3 regions of the Exiguobacterium sp. RM11 genome follow, and region 1 is predicted to be linked to each of the others. Evidence: riboswitches for the same ligand, from Rfam matches in the RefSeq annotation. Region 1 holds a riboswitch; each other region holds the start of a gene.
What was found. Region 1 has a riboswitch for thiamine pyrophosphate ahead of thiT (energy-coupled thiamine transporter ThiT). Riboswitches for the same ligand answer to the same signal wherever they lie in the genome.
Positions count from the first base shown of each region.

Region 2: another riboswitch for thiamine pyrophosphate. It lies ahead of thiW (energy coupling factor transporter S component ThiW); the one in region 1 lies ahead of thiT (energy-coupled thiamine transporter ThiT).
Region 3: another riboswitch for thiamine pyrophosphate. It lies ahead of tenA (thiaminase II); the one in region 1 lies ahead of thiT (energy-coupled thiamine transporter ThiT).

Region 1 covers NZ_CM187558.1:1,716,491-1,721,115, reverse strand. Annotated here, with positions in the region: gene rsgA (ribosome small subunit-dependent GTPase A) at 1-642, shown strand, start outside; gene rpe (ribulose-phosphate 3-epimerase) at 646-1,302, shown strand; TPP riboswitch at 1,323-1,423, shown strand; gene thiT (energy-coupled thiamine transporter ThiT) at 1,497-2,072, shown strand; gene AC5LIL_RS08995 (thiamine diphosphokinase) at 2,069-2,656, shown strand; gene rpmB (50S ribosomal protein L28) at 2,714-2,902, opposite strand; gene AC5LIL_RS08985 (Asp23/Gls24 family envelope stress response protein) at 3,155-3,517, shown strand; gene AC5LIL_RS08980 (DAK2 domain-containing protein) at 3,540-4,625, shown strand, end outside.
Region 2 covers NZ_CM187558.1:168,691-173,315, reverse strand. Annotated here, with positions in the region: gene AC5LIL_RS01000 (hypothetical protein) at 1-321, shown strand, start outside; gene AC5LIL_RS00995 (hypothetical protein) at 395-1,141, shown strand; TPP riboswitch at 1,192-1,290, shown strand; gene thiW (energy coupling factor transporter S component ThiW) at 1,358-1,843, shown strand; gene AC5LIL_RS00985 (GNAT family N-acetyltransferase) at 1,872-2,348, opposite strand; gene AC5LIL_RS00980 (VOC family protein) at 2,467-2,889, shown strand; gene AC5LIL_RS00975 (VOC family protein) at 2,889-3,287, shown strand; gene AC5LIL_RS00970 (LTA synthase family protein) at 3,375-4,625, shown strand, end outside.
Region 3 covers NZ_CM187558.1:201,480-206,104, forward strand. Annotated here, with positions in the region: gene AC5LIL_RS01195 (pentapeptide repeat-containing protein) at 1-60, shown strand, start outside; gene AC5LIL_RS01200 (aminoglycoside 6-adenylyltransferase) at 57-884, shown strand; gene AC5LIL_RS01205 (hypothetical protein) at 935-1,087, shown strand; gene AC5LIL_RS01210 (ion channel) at 1,095-1,499, opposite strand; TPP riboswitch at 1,627-1,731, shown strand; gene tenA (thiaminase II) at 1,820-2,494, shown strand; gene thiM (hydroxyethylthiazole kinase) at 2,491-3,282, shown strand; gene thiD (bifunctional hydroxymethylpyrimidine kinase/phosphomethylpyrimidine kinase) at 3,279-4,118, shown strand; gene thiE (thiamine phosphate synthase) at 4,087-4,625, shown strand, end outside.

The sequences.
Region 1 (4,625 bases):
TCAGTAAAAGAACCGGCGTTTTCATATCATTTACTCGACCGTTTCCTCGTCCTCATCGAGTCAAAGCAAATTCATCCAATCATCGTCTTGACGAAGATGGACTTGCTCGATGAACATGAAGTCGAGCCGATACAAGAAGCGATTGCACGTTATCGCGCCATCGGGTATGACGTGATTGAGACATCGACGGAGCAAGCGCACGGAGTGGATGAAGTGCGCGGTCTCTTCAAAGGGAAGACGAGCGTCTTCGCCGGTCAGACCGGTGTCGGGAAAAGTTCGTTACTTAACGCCGTCGCGCCAGAGCTCGAGTTGGCGACAGGGGAAATCTCTAAATCACTCGGTCGTGGAAAGCATACGACGCGTCACGTGACGTTGATTCAATTAGCGGATGGTCTTGTTGCCGACACACCTGGATTTTCAAGCTTGGAGTTTCCGCAAGAACTTGAGGCAGATGAACTCAGATGGTGCTTCCCTGATTTCGTGGAACGCCATGACGATTGTAAGTTCCGTGGATGTGCTCATCTGAATGAACCGGGATGTGCCATCAAACAAGCCGTTGAAAATGGTGAAATCGCTTCAACACGATACGAGAATTATGTTACCTTTATGGAAGAGTTAAACGATCGAAAACGGAGGTATTGACAGATGATTAAAATTGCACCATCTATTTTAGCGGCCGACTTTGCCAATTTGGAGGCGGAAGTGAAAGCTGTCCAAGAAGCGGGAGCGGACTATATCCATTTTGACGTCATGGACGGACAGTTCGTGCCGAACATCTCGATTGGTCTGCCGGTCCTCGCAAGCTTGCGTAAAAAATCAGACATGGTCCTCGATGTGCATTTGATGATTGACCAACCGGAACGCTATGTCGAAGACTTCGTGAAAGCGGGAGCGGACATCGTGACCGTTCACGTGGAAGCGACGAACCATTTGCATCGCGTCTTGCAACAAATCAAAGCGGCTGGCGCAAAATGCGGAGTCGTCTTGAACCCGCATACACCGCTCTCGACGATTGAACACGTGCTTGCGGACGTCGACATGGTATTGCTCATGACCGTCAACCCAGGGTTCGGGGGACAAGCCTTCATCGAATCGGTCGTACCGAAAATTTCAGCACTCAGTCATCTCCGCCAAGACCGTCAGCTTGATTTTGAGATTGAAATCGATGGTGGTGTCAACGCGGAAACGGCAAAATATTGCATCGACGCAGGGGCTGATGTCCTTGTTGCGGGATCAGCCATCTATAATCAACCAGATTATAAAGCAGCCATCGATAGCATTCGTGGCGCATCTCGTGTATAATCGACGATAGAACAACAAGATAGAGTCGCAAGGGGTGTCACATCATGTGGCTGAGAGGCATACGCTAACCCTTTGAACCTGTTCCGTTCACACGGACGTAGGGATGTGGCGAAAATGCACGTTGCGAATCCAAGCAGCATGGCGTTTACGTCATGCTGCTTTTTGTCGTTCAACCAAATAAAGGAGGAAGAAAGATGAAATCACGTTTCAAATTACAAGCGCTCATTGAAATTTCATTGTTTGCAGCGCTCGGGCTCATTTTTGATTTGCTCATTCCATACCGTTTGCCACAAGGGGGATCCATCAGTTTAGCGATGCTCCCGATCTTTGTGATGGCATTCCGCCACGGATTAAAAGGTGGTCTCGCAACAGGTGCCCTCGTCGGGACACTTCAACTCTTGTTCGGTGCCTATATTTTCACGCCTGTACAATTCCTGCTCGACTATACGGTCGCTTATGGTCTCGTCGGAATGGCCGGAGTGTTCGCGGGGCGTGTGAAGCAAGCTGCGAGCAACGGGGCGACGAAGACGCTTGCCACATATTTAGTACTCGGGGCGCTCCTTGGTTCGATGTTACGATACGCGGCGCACGTCATCTCGGGAATTGTCTTCTTTGCTGAATATGCAGAAGGTCCGGTCGTCGCCTATTCACTCGGCTACAATGCTACGTATATGGCACCATCCTTTGTCATCTCAGCCATCGTGTTAGTGCTCCTCTTCACGACAGCACCACGTTTCACGCGTGTGGCGACACGGGATCTCCGTCAATGAATATTTTGATAGTCGCGGCTAGTCCGGAACCCATTCCGGACTTACCGCGTGATGCCGATTTTGTCATCGGTGTCGATGGTGGATATCAAAGATTATTAGATGAAGAGATCATGCCAGACGTCGTGGTCGGGGACTTTGATTCGTTTAAAGGACTACCGCCTGAGGAGGCGCTACGCTATCCTTCGGAGAAAGACGTGACGGACTTAGAGATTGCACTAGCGTTCGCGAGAGAACGCGGGGCGACACGGATGGATGTATATGGTGGCTTAGGCGGACGCATCGATATGACGTTTGCGAACGTCGGCTTACTTGAAACGTATCCGGAGATGGTTCTTCACGGAGAAGGTCAAACGGTTTATCTCGTGAGAACAGGTAGCGAGGTCATTATGAAGCGAGACGGGCACTATCTTTCCTTCATGCCTTGGAAGACGGCCACGATCTCGATTGAAGGTGTCAAATATCCACTCGACCATCATGAGGTCAAGAGTGGGGAGGCGTTGACGATTTCGAATGAATGGACCGAAGCGTCTGCCCGATTGACGGTCCATCACGGAATGGTTCTTGTCATGATCATCAAAAAATAAGCAAAAAAAAATCCCATCGGCGAATGCCGCTGGGATTTATTCGTTCGTGTATAAGTATTATACGCGTTCAACGAGACCTGATTTAAGTGCGCGAGCTGAAACCCAAACGCGTTTCGGTTTACCGTCAACGAGAATACGAACTTTTTGTACGTTTACACCCCAAGTACGTTTTGTCTTGTTGAGTGCGTGCGAACGGTTGTTACCTGATTTAGGTGATTTACCTGTTACGTAGCATTTACGTGCCATGCGTTTCCCCTCCTTTTTTATGTGGGTTCGTCCTAATAGACACTCGTTTATATTAGCACGGCTTTTTTCCCGATGCAACTAGAAAATCGTACCATGACAAGAAAAAAACTTGACATTACTCTCAAGGATTTGAATAATGAATGAGGTTATCGCGTTAATTGACCGAGTTTCTGGAGCAGGTTCTTTTAATAACTAGGTACTTATTGTAGAATGTACATTAGGAATCATTCCGAATAAAGGAGGCTACTCCATATGGCAATTGAAATGAAGACAACATATGGCAATATTGACATCACAAGTGACGTCATCGCGACACTCGCAGGTGGTGCGGCGATGGAATGCTTCGGTGTGGTCGGCATGGCTTCACAAGCACAACTGAAAGACGGCATTGCTGAATTATTAAAACGTGAAAATTACGCGCGTGGTGTCGTCGTACGTCAAGAAGATGAAGACGTACATATCGACATGCACATCATTGTAAGCTACGGAACGAAAGTATCTGAAGTTGCATACAACGTGCAGAGCCGAGTGAAGTATACGCTCGGAGAAACTTTAGGATTAAACGTTTCGTCGGTAAATATATTCGTTCAAGGCGTTCGTCTGACGAATGACTGACGAAAACGGAGGAGGATTTGGTGTGGGTTTAAAACGTTTAGATGGATTGGCGCTCTCAAACATGATCGCGAACGGAGCGGCCAACTTGAGCCAAAACGCAGATTATGTGGATTCGCTTAACGTCTTCCCGGTTCCAGACGGAGATACGGGAACGAACATGAACTTGACGATGACGTCGGGTGCGAAAGAAGTAGCAGCGATGAACTCATCAGATATCGCAGAGGTGTCATCGAAGTTTGCTCGTGGACTACTTATGGGAGCACGTGGAAACTCAGGCGTTATTTTAAGTCAGTTGTTCCGTGGATTCGGTAAAGCGGTTGAAGGCAAAGCGGAACTGACAACTGTTGATTTTGCAGAGGCGCTCAAGCGCGGTGTCGACACGGCATACAAGGCGGTTATGAAACCGGTTGAAGGAACGATTTTGACGGTTGCTCGTGAAGCGGCCGACGAAGCGCTTCTTGCGTCAGAGTCGACAAGTGATTTCACTGAATTTATGAAACGTGTCATCGTAGAAGCGAAAGCATCGTTAGACCGTACACCGGACTTGTTGCCGGTATTAAAAGAAGTCGGCGTCGTCGACTCAGGTGGTCAAGGTCTTCTCGTCATCTACGAAGGATTCCTTGCAAGCCTTGAAGGAAAAGAACTCGAGAAACCACATGCACCTGTCATGGATGCGTTGATTGAGGCAGAACATCATGCCCATGCAGCACAAGGGTTCATGTCAACAGAAGACATCGAATTCGGCTACTGCACGGAGATCATGGTTCGTTTCCAAGACGATAAGTTAAAGAATGCGCCGTTCAATGAAGACGCATTCCGTAACGAATTGTCAGAACTAGGGGATTCTCTCCTTGTCGTCGCGGACGAAGAACTCTTAAAAGTTCACGTTCACGTCGAGACTCCAGGTGAGGTCATCACGAAAGGTCAGCGTTTCGGTGAACTCGTTGCAGTCAAAATCGAGAACATGCGTCAACAACACTCGACAATCCTTGAAGAAGAACACGGCGCAAATCAGCACGGTGTTCAACAGGCCGAGAAGCCAAAAGCACCATTTGCGATCGTAACGGTGGCAATGGGTGAAGGTGTCAGTGAATTGTTCCGTTCGCTT
Region 2 (4,625 bases), 1.3 Mb from region 1:
CATGCTGATTCAAACGCAGACCCGCTTGTCGAATCGCTACAACGCGAAAACGCTTCGTCCGTTTCGACGCTCACAGCGTTCACGAACGTCCCGATTCGTGATGCACTGATCACATTCAACCAATCTCTCGTACCAGCCAAGCGATTGCGTGCTCATGAGACACTGCAAGAGTGGTTCCAACGCATCGATTTACCGATGAACCCGTCCGTTTATCATGCGGTTCGCTACGGCACCTCATCAGGTGTGACGATTTCTGAAGAAGATACGCTTCACTTTAAGAGCATACTCGATCACTATACGACCCATCCTCACCCCGAGTGAGAATGTGCACAGGTTCTACTTTTCATTCATGAATGATAAAATGGTGGAAAATGTCAGTTAAGGGGATGAAATCATGAGACGATGGGTGATGTTCGGATTAGGTGCACTTTTACTGACGGGTTGTACGGATACAGATACGGTGGCAGACAATCCGATCCCAATCGAATCAACCGATGAACCCATCACCGAATGGACACGTGAAGACTTTAAAGACGTTTATGACCAATATGAACAAACACAACCACTCCTCGCTGCGCTCGAGCAACAAGGCATCAAACCGTTCCGCGAGACGTTTGAACGCGTCATCATTGCCGGAAACGGGCTTGAGCACACATATGCAGATATTTATCCGTTCAAACTCGATGATGGGACGTATGCCACGGTATTCGACAGTCAGGACGGAACGGTAATCAATGGATCTGAGTCGGTCGCCCCGCTGTTTTGGCAAGAGGAGTCTTTCCTTCAATACGTCGAAGAGATTGAAAACCGGAAATTCGGCACAAGTGCCCCACCTACCGATGTCGTCCTAACGCAGGATGAATTTCAATCCGTCTATGACGGCCATGCGTACACATCAGCCCTCCTCGTCGAACTCGATGAAGCGGGTATCGAACTGGCACGGGAACCAATCGACGATGTGATTATCGCTGGGAATGGCGTGACCGAAGTCACTGCCGACTTGTTCGTGTTCGATGTCGAAGGTGGATATGCCATCGTATACGATCAAGATGGAGAAATTTTAAAAGGTCCCGAATCCATCTCACCGCTCTTTTGGAACGAGAAGGACTATGAGGACCTGTTAGCCAAGTATGAAGGATAATTTCATGAACCCTCCCGATTTCAGATAGCTATGTTATACTCAAACCAATAAACGACCACTAGGGGAGCCCTCGGGCTGAGACGGCATTTGCCGGACCCTTTGAACCTGATCTGGCTCATACCAGCGTAGGGAAGTGGCTTGGGATACGTCTCTGTATGTCCACGCCATTTTTCCGTCTGGAAACGTGGCGTTTTTATTTTTGAAAGGAGACTATTCATGCGTATTCAACAACTCACTTGGATGGCGATGCTCGTTGCCATCGCCGTCGTCGGCTCGATGTTCATCTCGATTCCTACAGGTGTCGCCCGCGCTTATCCGATTCAACATATGGTGAACGTGATTGCCGCAGTTACCGTCGGCCCAATCGGAGCCGTCCTCGTCGCATTCGTGACCGGACTCATTCGCGTCATGACCGGCACAGGGTCACTTCTCGCGTTCCCCGGTGGCATGATTGGTGCACTTCTTGCTGGTATGTTCTTCGTTCGCACGAATCGCGTCTATGCTGCCGCTCTCGGAGAAATCATCGGAACCGGTGTCATCGCCTCGTTGATTGCCGTCCCGTATGCGAAACTGTTGATGGGTTCGACGTTCGGTGCCTTCTTCTTCGTTCCAGCGTTCCTTGCCTCTAGTTTGACAGGCGCGCTTCTCGGTTGGCTCGTCTTATCACGTGTCAAACAGTTGCGACCGAGCATACTCAAATAACGTATTTTGATTTAGGAATCCGACCGGCTCATGACGGTCGGGTTTTTGTGTGATAAACCCAGATTGCTTCGCCGTTCCATTCATCAATCAAACCGCTGTCGACAAAGCCGTTCTTCGCATAAAATCGTTTCGCAGCTTCATTCTCTTGATGGAGGCTCAGGATGATATCATCCACATCGTATTGTGTCTGGATAAATTCCACTGCCATGCGTAGACACTTCGTCCCAACACCTTTCCCCTGCTCATTGTGATCAATCATGAAGCGGTCGAGCCATACATAACGTTCTGTCTGATTTTCTGCTCCGACCATCATGAAGCCAACCGGTCGCTCACCGTCATAAAATGCATAGCTCTGCCAATTATATTTCGTATCCTCGACCATCTCTTGAAGCGACTCGGCATTCGTCTCGATGAATCGGGACTGTTTCTCGTCCACTGATAGAGTGATGATTGCCTCTCGATTGAATGCATCAATCGGCTGAATCGTGATTTCATTTCCTTTCATGCTTTCACCTCATTGATTTTCTCTTTCTTTCATACGCTTTCTCCCGTAAAAAGTTTCTTCCCCCGTATCTTCGAGATCATGCATTCGCTACACTAATAAGAGAAAAGGAGGTTATCACATGTTCCGAATCGGAAGTATCTTCATTCCCGTATCAGATGTAGAACAGTCCCTACACTGGTATACCACTTATTTTGATGCCAAAGAAATTGGTCGCTGGGAAGGAGGCATCGGTTTGTGTCTACCAGACGGTTCGACTCAACTCGGATTGATCCAAACCTCGTCACCGCAACCCGCAACGTTCAAAGATGCGTCAGGACAAGCCCATGTCTATTTCAACGTCATTTGTGAAGACATTCATTTCGCGTATCAATCGTTCGAACAAGCAGGGTTGATTGCGACACCGCTTCACGATTTCGGAGGCATGTCTTGCTTTGACGTAGTGGACCCGGATGGCCATACGATCAGTCTTATCTCGGAAGATGTGACTTCCCCGTTCCACCGCAATCGCGTGAACGACCTACAAACGAAAGGAAAGTCTTAATGAAACAAATTCACCATATCTGTATCCAAACCCCAGATTATGCCGCATCAAAGTCATTTTACGAAGCGCTCGGTTTTGAGCTCGTCCAAGAATCGCCAAACTTCCACACACGTGACTTCAATAGTTGGCTCAAACTCGGGGATTTTTATATCGAGCTCCAGACTGCTAAAACGGATGAAACGTTACAAGACTATTCGAAACATGCGGCCGGTCCCGTCCATTTCGCCCTCTATGTGGACGATCTCGAAGCGGAAGTCGCTCGACTCGAACAGCTCGGTGTCACGTTCTTGCCGAAGCACGGTGGCAACATCTACTTCGTCGTCGATGGACATTTAAGTAAACTAAAAGCACCGGAAGGAACCATCATTGAACTGCGTGATACGTTTCTGATTAACTGAGGCCCTGTGCCTCTTTTTTGTTGGACACATCTTCACGTTTCCCTCACTCGTCTCATCGGGAATGGGTATGAAAAGGATGTGTTGTTCATGATCAAATATCTCGATTATTGGAGCTACTTGTCACTCTCCCTGGCAAAGCTCTTCTTTTTTAGCTGGTTGACCGCGACGGCGTTCGACTTCTCGTTTTTCCTCATCAATTTGGCGACGATTCTGCTCCTGACGAGCTGGGCACTTGCCGTGTCTTACCCGATTCGCCGATGGATTTTATACGTTTCTCTGTTCCTGCATAGTACCCTACTCGTCTCGGACGTCTGGTACTATCGCTATTTTGAAGACTTATTATCTGTCGCCTTACTGTCTGATATCGGACAGATGGGAGATGTCGGGGGTGGCTTCTTGACGCTCATCCGCCCGATTGATGCGTTCTTCTTCATCGACCTCATTATTTACGGTTTAATTTTACGTTACATCAAACGGCATCCTGTCCGTGAAGCGAAGCGGAACGGAAGACGATTGGCGTTCGCCGGCTTCACCCTAGGATTTCTTCTCTTCACGATTCCGCTCACCCTCAGTTATCAGCGCGGGGAAAAATGGATCGCAGACGACCCAATCTCGAATATGCGTGAATATTATCATCTCGGTTTTTGGGGCTATCACGCGATGGATGTCGCCCGAGGCGTCGAACGTGCCATGGGATGGAACGAAGCCCTGACAGACGAGGAGCGTTCTCAAATCAAAGCACTCTCTTATCAGGAATTAAGTGCCCCGAGTCCGGATACGAACGTCATCGTCCTACAACTCGAATCGTTCCAAACTTCCGTCATCGATCAACGCATCAATGGACAGGAATTGACACCGAACTTAAATCGATTGCGACGTGACATGCTCTATTTCCCGAACGTGTATCATCAGACGCATGAGGGGCGGACGTCCGATGCGGAGTTCATCGTGAACACGTCACTCTACCCTGTCAAATCCGGTTCGGTGTACACACGTTTCCCGGGAAATCAATTCAGCGCGCTCTCTCAGTCCTTAAACGAGGCCGGCTATGATACGGCAGCCATGCACTCCTTCCGTAAAGACTTTTGGAATCGGGATGATTTTTATGACAACATCGGGTTCAATCATTTCTTTAGCGACAAAGACTACCCCGACCAAGGAATCATCGGGATGGCACTCAACGATCAAGACTTCTTGAATACGTCCGTCGGATTCATGGAAGAGTTGGATGAACCGTTTTATGCGTTTTTAGTCGCATTGACGAGCCATACGCCGTACGACATTCCGGAGGACGAGAAGCGATTGGACCTGTCGGAAATTGAGGACCCGCTTCTCGAA
Region 3 (4,625 bases), 1.3 Mb from region 1:
AAATTAGACGCGATGCAGGCAATCCAAGTCGCGCGCTCATTGGGGGCGATTATAGAATGAAACCGGAACAAATGATTGAACAGTTGATTGCGTTCGCAAAAGAACGTGAATACATCCGAACGGTCGTCTTGAACGGCTCGCTCGTCAATCCGAATGTACAAGCGGACGCGTATCAGGATGTCGACCTCACTTTTTACGTAGAAGATGTAAAAGCGGTTGCGACCGATCGCTCATGGATCGATATGTTTGGAGAAGTCTTGATCATGCAGATACCTGAAACGTCTGATCCTGAACGACATGTGGCATTTTTGGTGCAGTATGTAGACGGACATCGTATTGATTTGACGATTCGAAGCATCGAGCAACTTGATGAGATGCTCGAAGCCGATTCGCTCAGTCAAATCGTGTTCGACCGAGACCATCATCCGAGTGTGACACCGTCAGACGACACATACCGTGTGACACGCCCGTCTGCTGATGAGTATGCGTCTTGTTGGAATGAATTTTGGTGGGTGTCACTCTATGTTGTCAAAGGAATCAAACGACACCAGGTGTTATACGCGCTCGATCATCTCGACATCATGCGAAATATGCTCCGTCAGATGATGCAATGGAATATCGGCTATGCGACGAACTTTTCTGTGAATCTCGGGAAATCGGGCGACGGGATGCGAGAGCATTTACCGGAAGAATTGTGGGAGATGCTCACGGCGACGTATGCCTCGGCTGAGCTGAGCGCAATTGAAGACACGCATGATCGCCTGCAATCACTCTTCTTCTTTTGCGCGCAGCGTGTCGCGGAACAAGGTGATTTCGTCTTCCGGGAAGAAGAAGCCAGACGCGTCCGTGCCGCATGTGCAACACTTCGACATTCGAACGATTAATGAGGCCGTGAGCCGGGAAACGCTCCTTATAGAGAAAGGAGCGTTTTTTCATGAACCCATATACGACATTTATTGCTCTTCTAGTCGGAAGTCTTGTCCTCTTTGTCGGCATTCGCTTAAAAAAATGGCCAATCATTTTGGTTGCGATGCTCCCCCTTGGTGTCGTCGCATTTAATATGTTCTTACTCATCACGGGGCGCTAGGATATGTTCACTTGTCTTTTTGATACATCGATTTGATGAAGAAGGCACTCGGTAACAAAATGCCGATGGCGCCTTCGATGATGGCGAATAATCGGGTCAAACCAATCGGCAACAAATCACCAAATCCGATTGATAATAAAGTGACCCCGCTGAAATACAGGAGGTTTTCCCAAGTCGGTTCAACGGCATTCATGGATTCGAGTGAAGTCACAAGAATGACTGAATCACGAGACAAAGCATAATAAATCAATGTGAATCCTAACATGACACCAAGTAGGCTAACGAACAACTGAGCGAACAATCTCCCGTCAAATCCTGTTTGCTTGTACGTTTGACGTTTGAAAAACCAAAACACGTTCAAACTGATGAAGAGTAATGCAATGGTTAATAAAATCGTATTCAATCCGGACACATCCTTTTCATGTAAATGAGTTCATTTACCCATTCCCGAAGCGAAGAATGAAAAACAGAATCGGAAAAGGTTTGCAATTGATGAAAAGATTGATAGAATGTGGTCGAAGACGACTGAATTTCATAATGTTTGCCACTAGGGGAGTCGCGTCACGCGGCTGAGATGGACATGGTCCAGACCCTTCGAACCTGATCTAGTTCAAACTAGCGTAGGGAAGTGGGCGAAACGACTCATATGGCTTCACCTAGATATGACTGTCCGAGACGCCGCTTCCGTTATGGGAGGCGGCGTCTTTTTATCTGTGATAAGGGGGAGTTACTATGAAATTTACAGATCACTTACGTCAGGAAGCAGATGGATTGTTTGAAGCAAGCTTTCATCATCCGTTCGTTCGTTCACTCGGAGAAGGAACACTCGATGAGAAAAAGTTTAGACATTACGTCATGCAAGATTCGTATTACTTGAATCAATTCTCAAAAGTGCAGGCCAAAGGGGCGACGCTCGCACCGACAATGGAACTATCGAGTCGCTTTTTAACACATGCCTTACACACGATCGAGGCGGAACTCGCACTTCATCGTGAGTTCTTTACGATGCTCAATGTGACGGATGTTGAACTGGCGACATTCGAGCCGGCACCGACCGCGTATGCGTATGCGCTCCACATGCAACAGGCAGGACCGACACTCGGTGACGTATTGGCGTCAATCCTTCCGTGTTACTGGGTGTATTACGAGATTGGTGAACGCTTAAAGGATAAGCGCCCAGACCATCCGATTTATTCGGCTTGGATTGCGACGTACGGTTCGGAGTGGTTCCGTGAGCTAGTGGAAGAACAGATTGACCGATTGGACGAATTGGCTGGGCAAGCGACAGAAGAAGAGCGGCTTCGTTACACGAAACTCTTCTTGAAGAGTTGCTACTACGAAGTTGCCTTCTGGGAAATGGCGTGGACACTAGAGTCATGGACATTGTCACAGGAGGTCAACCAATGAGACATGAGATTTGGAGTGAGGTTCGAAAAGCGGCACCGTTGATCCACAACATCACAAATACGGTCGTTGCTAACTTTTCGGCGAATGGACTGCTCGCCATTGGTGCTTCTCCCGTCATGGCCGATGCGATTGAAGAAGTGGCGGAGATGACGTTTGTGAGCGATGCGCTCGTGTTAAACATCGGGACACTCGGCACGATGACTGAGGCGACGATGATTCGTGCGGGACAGGCGGCGAATGAAGCGGGATGTCCGATTGTACTCGATCCGGTCGGTGTCGGGGCGACGTCGTTCCGTCGAGATGTCGTCGAGCGGATCCTTCGCCACGTCCGTGTATCGGTCATTCGTGGGAATGCAGGAGAAATCGCGACATTGATTGGCGTTGATTGGACAGCACGAGGTGTGGATGCGGGTGACGGGGCGTATGAACCAAGTCAATTGGCACTCGAAGCGGCGAAACGATATGGATGTGTCGTGGCCGTGACCGGAAAAGAGGATATGGTCAGCGATGGAAGTGTCGTCATAGAAGTTCATGGGGGGACAAAACGGATGACCGATACGACCGGTACGGGATGCTTACTCAGTGCGGTCGTCGGAGCATGTCTAGCGGTCGAAAAGAATGCCCTCAAGGCGACGGTGACAGCCGTATCAGGATATGCCTATTGCGGGGAGTTGGCGAGTGAACGGGCAGAAGGACCAGGAGATTTTCCGATTCACTTTTTAAATGCCCTCCATCAATTGACGCAATATACAATCCCGACGAATCGAATCGAGGTGTCGACCTCATGAGACCACAAGTCTTGACGATTGCAGGATCTGATTCAGGGGGCGGCGCTGGTATTCAGGCCGATTTAAAAACATTTCAAGAGCTCGGTGCGTTCGGGACGAGTGTGTTGACCGCGGTTACGGCTCAAAACACACTAGGTGTGCATGGGATTGAAGCGATTTCCCCGGAAATGATCACTCGGCAAATCGATGCAGTGGCCAATGACTTTCAGATTACAGCATGCAAGACTGGCATGTTGGTAGATGTGGAGCGAATTGAAGCGGTAGCCGCAGCACTTGAACGTCATCGTTTCCAACACGTCGTCGTCGATCCTGTCATGGTGGCGAAAGGGGGCGCTTCTTTGTTGCAAGATAGCGCGGTCGAGGCACTTCGGACGAAGCTGTTGCCATATGCGACGGTCGTGACGCCAAATATCCCTGAGGCAGAGGTATTGGCCGGAATCGAGATTCGAACGGAGGCAGATCAGATGAAGGCCGCTCAATTGATTCGGGCACTCGGTGTCGATGTCGTCATCATCAAAGGTGGACATATGGAAGGTGTGAAGGCCGTCGATTTGATTGTGTCCGAATCTGAAGCGTTTCAAGTGAGCGCACCCCGCGTTCGGACGAAAGACACACATGGAACGGGATGTACGTTCTCTGCAGCTTTTACGGCTGAGCTGGCATACGGAAAGACACTTCGTCAAGCTGTCGCGGACGCGAAGCAATTTATCCATCAGGCGATCACGCATGGATTATCGATTGGACAGGGACATGGACCGACAAATCATTGGGGACATCGTTTAGCGAAAGAAGAGGTAGTTACCGTTGACGTCATGTACGAAACAAGCGCTCGCTAAGCAACTTCGTCTTTATTTTGTGTGTGGGACGACGGATACATCTGATTTGGTGGGGACACTCGAAACGGCACTTCGATGTGGTGTGACATGTTTTCAATTTCGCGAAAAAGGTAAAGATGCATTGTATGGAGATGAAAAAGAAGCAATGGCAAGGACGCTCCAACAGGTATGTCGACAAGCGAATGTTCCATTCATCATCAATGACGATGTGAACTTGGCAATCTCGATTGGTGCAGACGGTGTGCATGTCGGACAAGACGACTTGCCTGCCGAATGGGTCCGTGCAAAGTTAGGCCCTGACAAATGGTTAGGGGTGTCGGTCCATACGATGGAGGAAGTAAGTGCGGCTCTTCCGTTTGCAGATTATGTCGGGATTGGCCCGATTCACGCGACGAAAAGCAAATTGGATGCGGGGCATGTGCGCGGCACTGAACTGATTCAACAAGTCCGTGAACAATACCCACAGCTTCCGATTGTGGGGATCGGAGGCATCCTTCCAGAGCATGT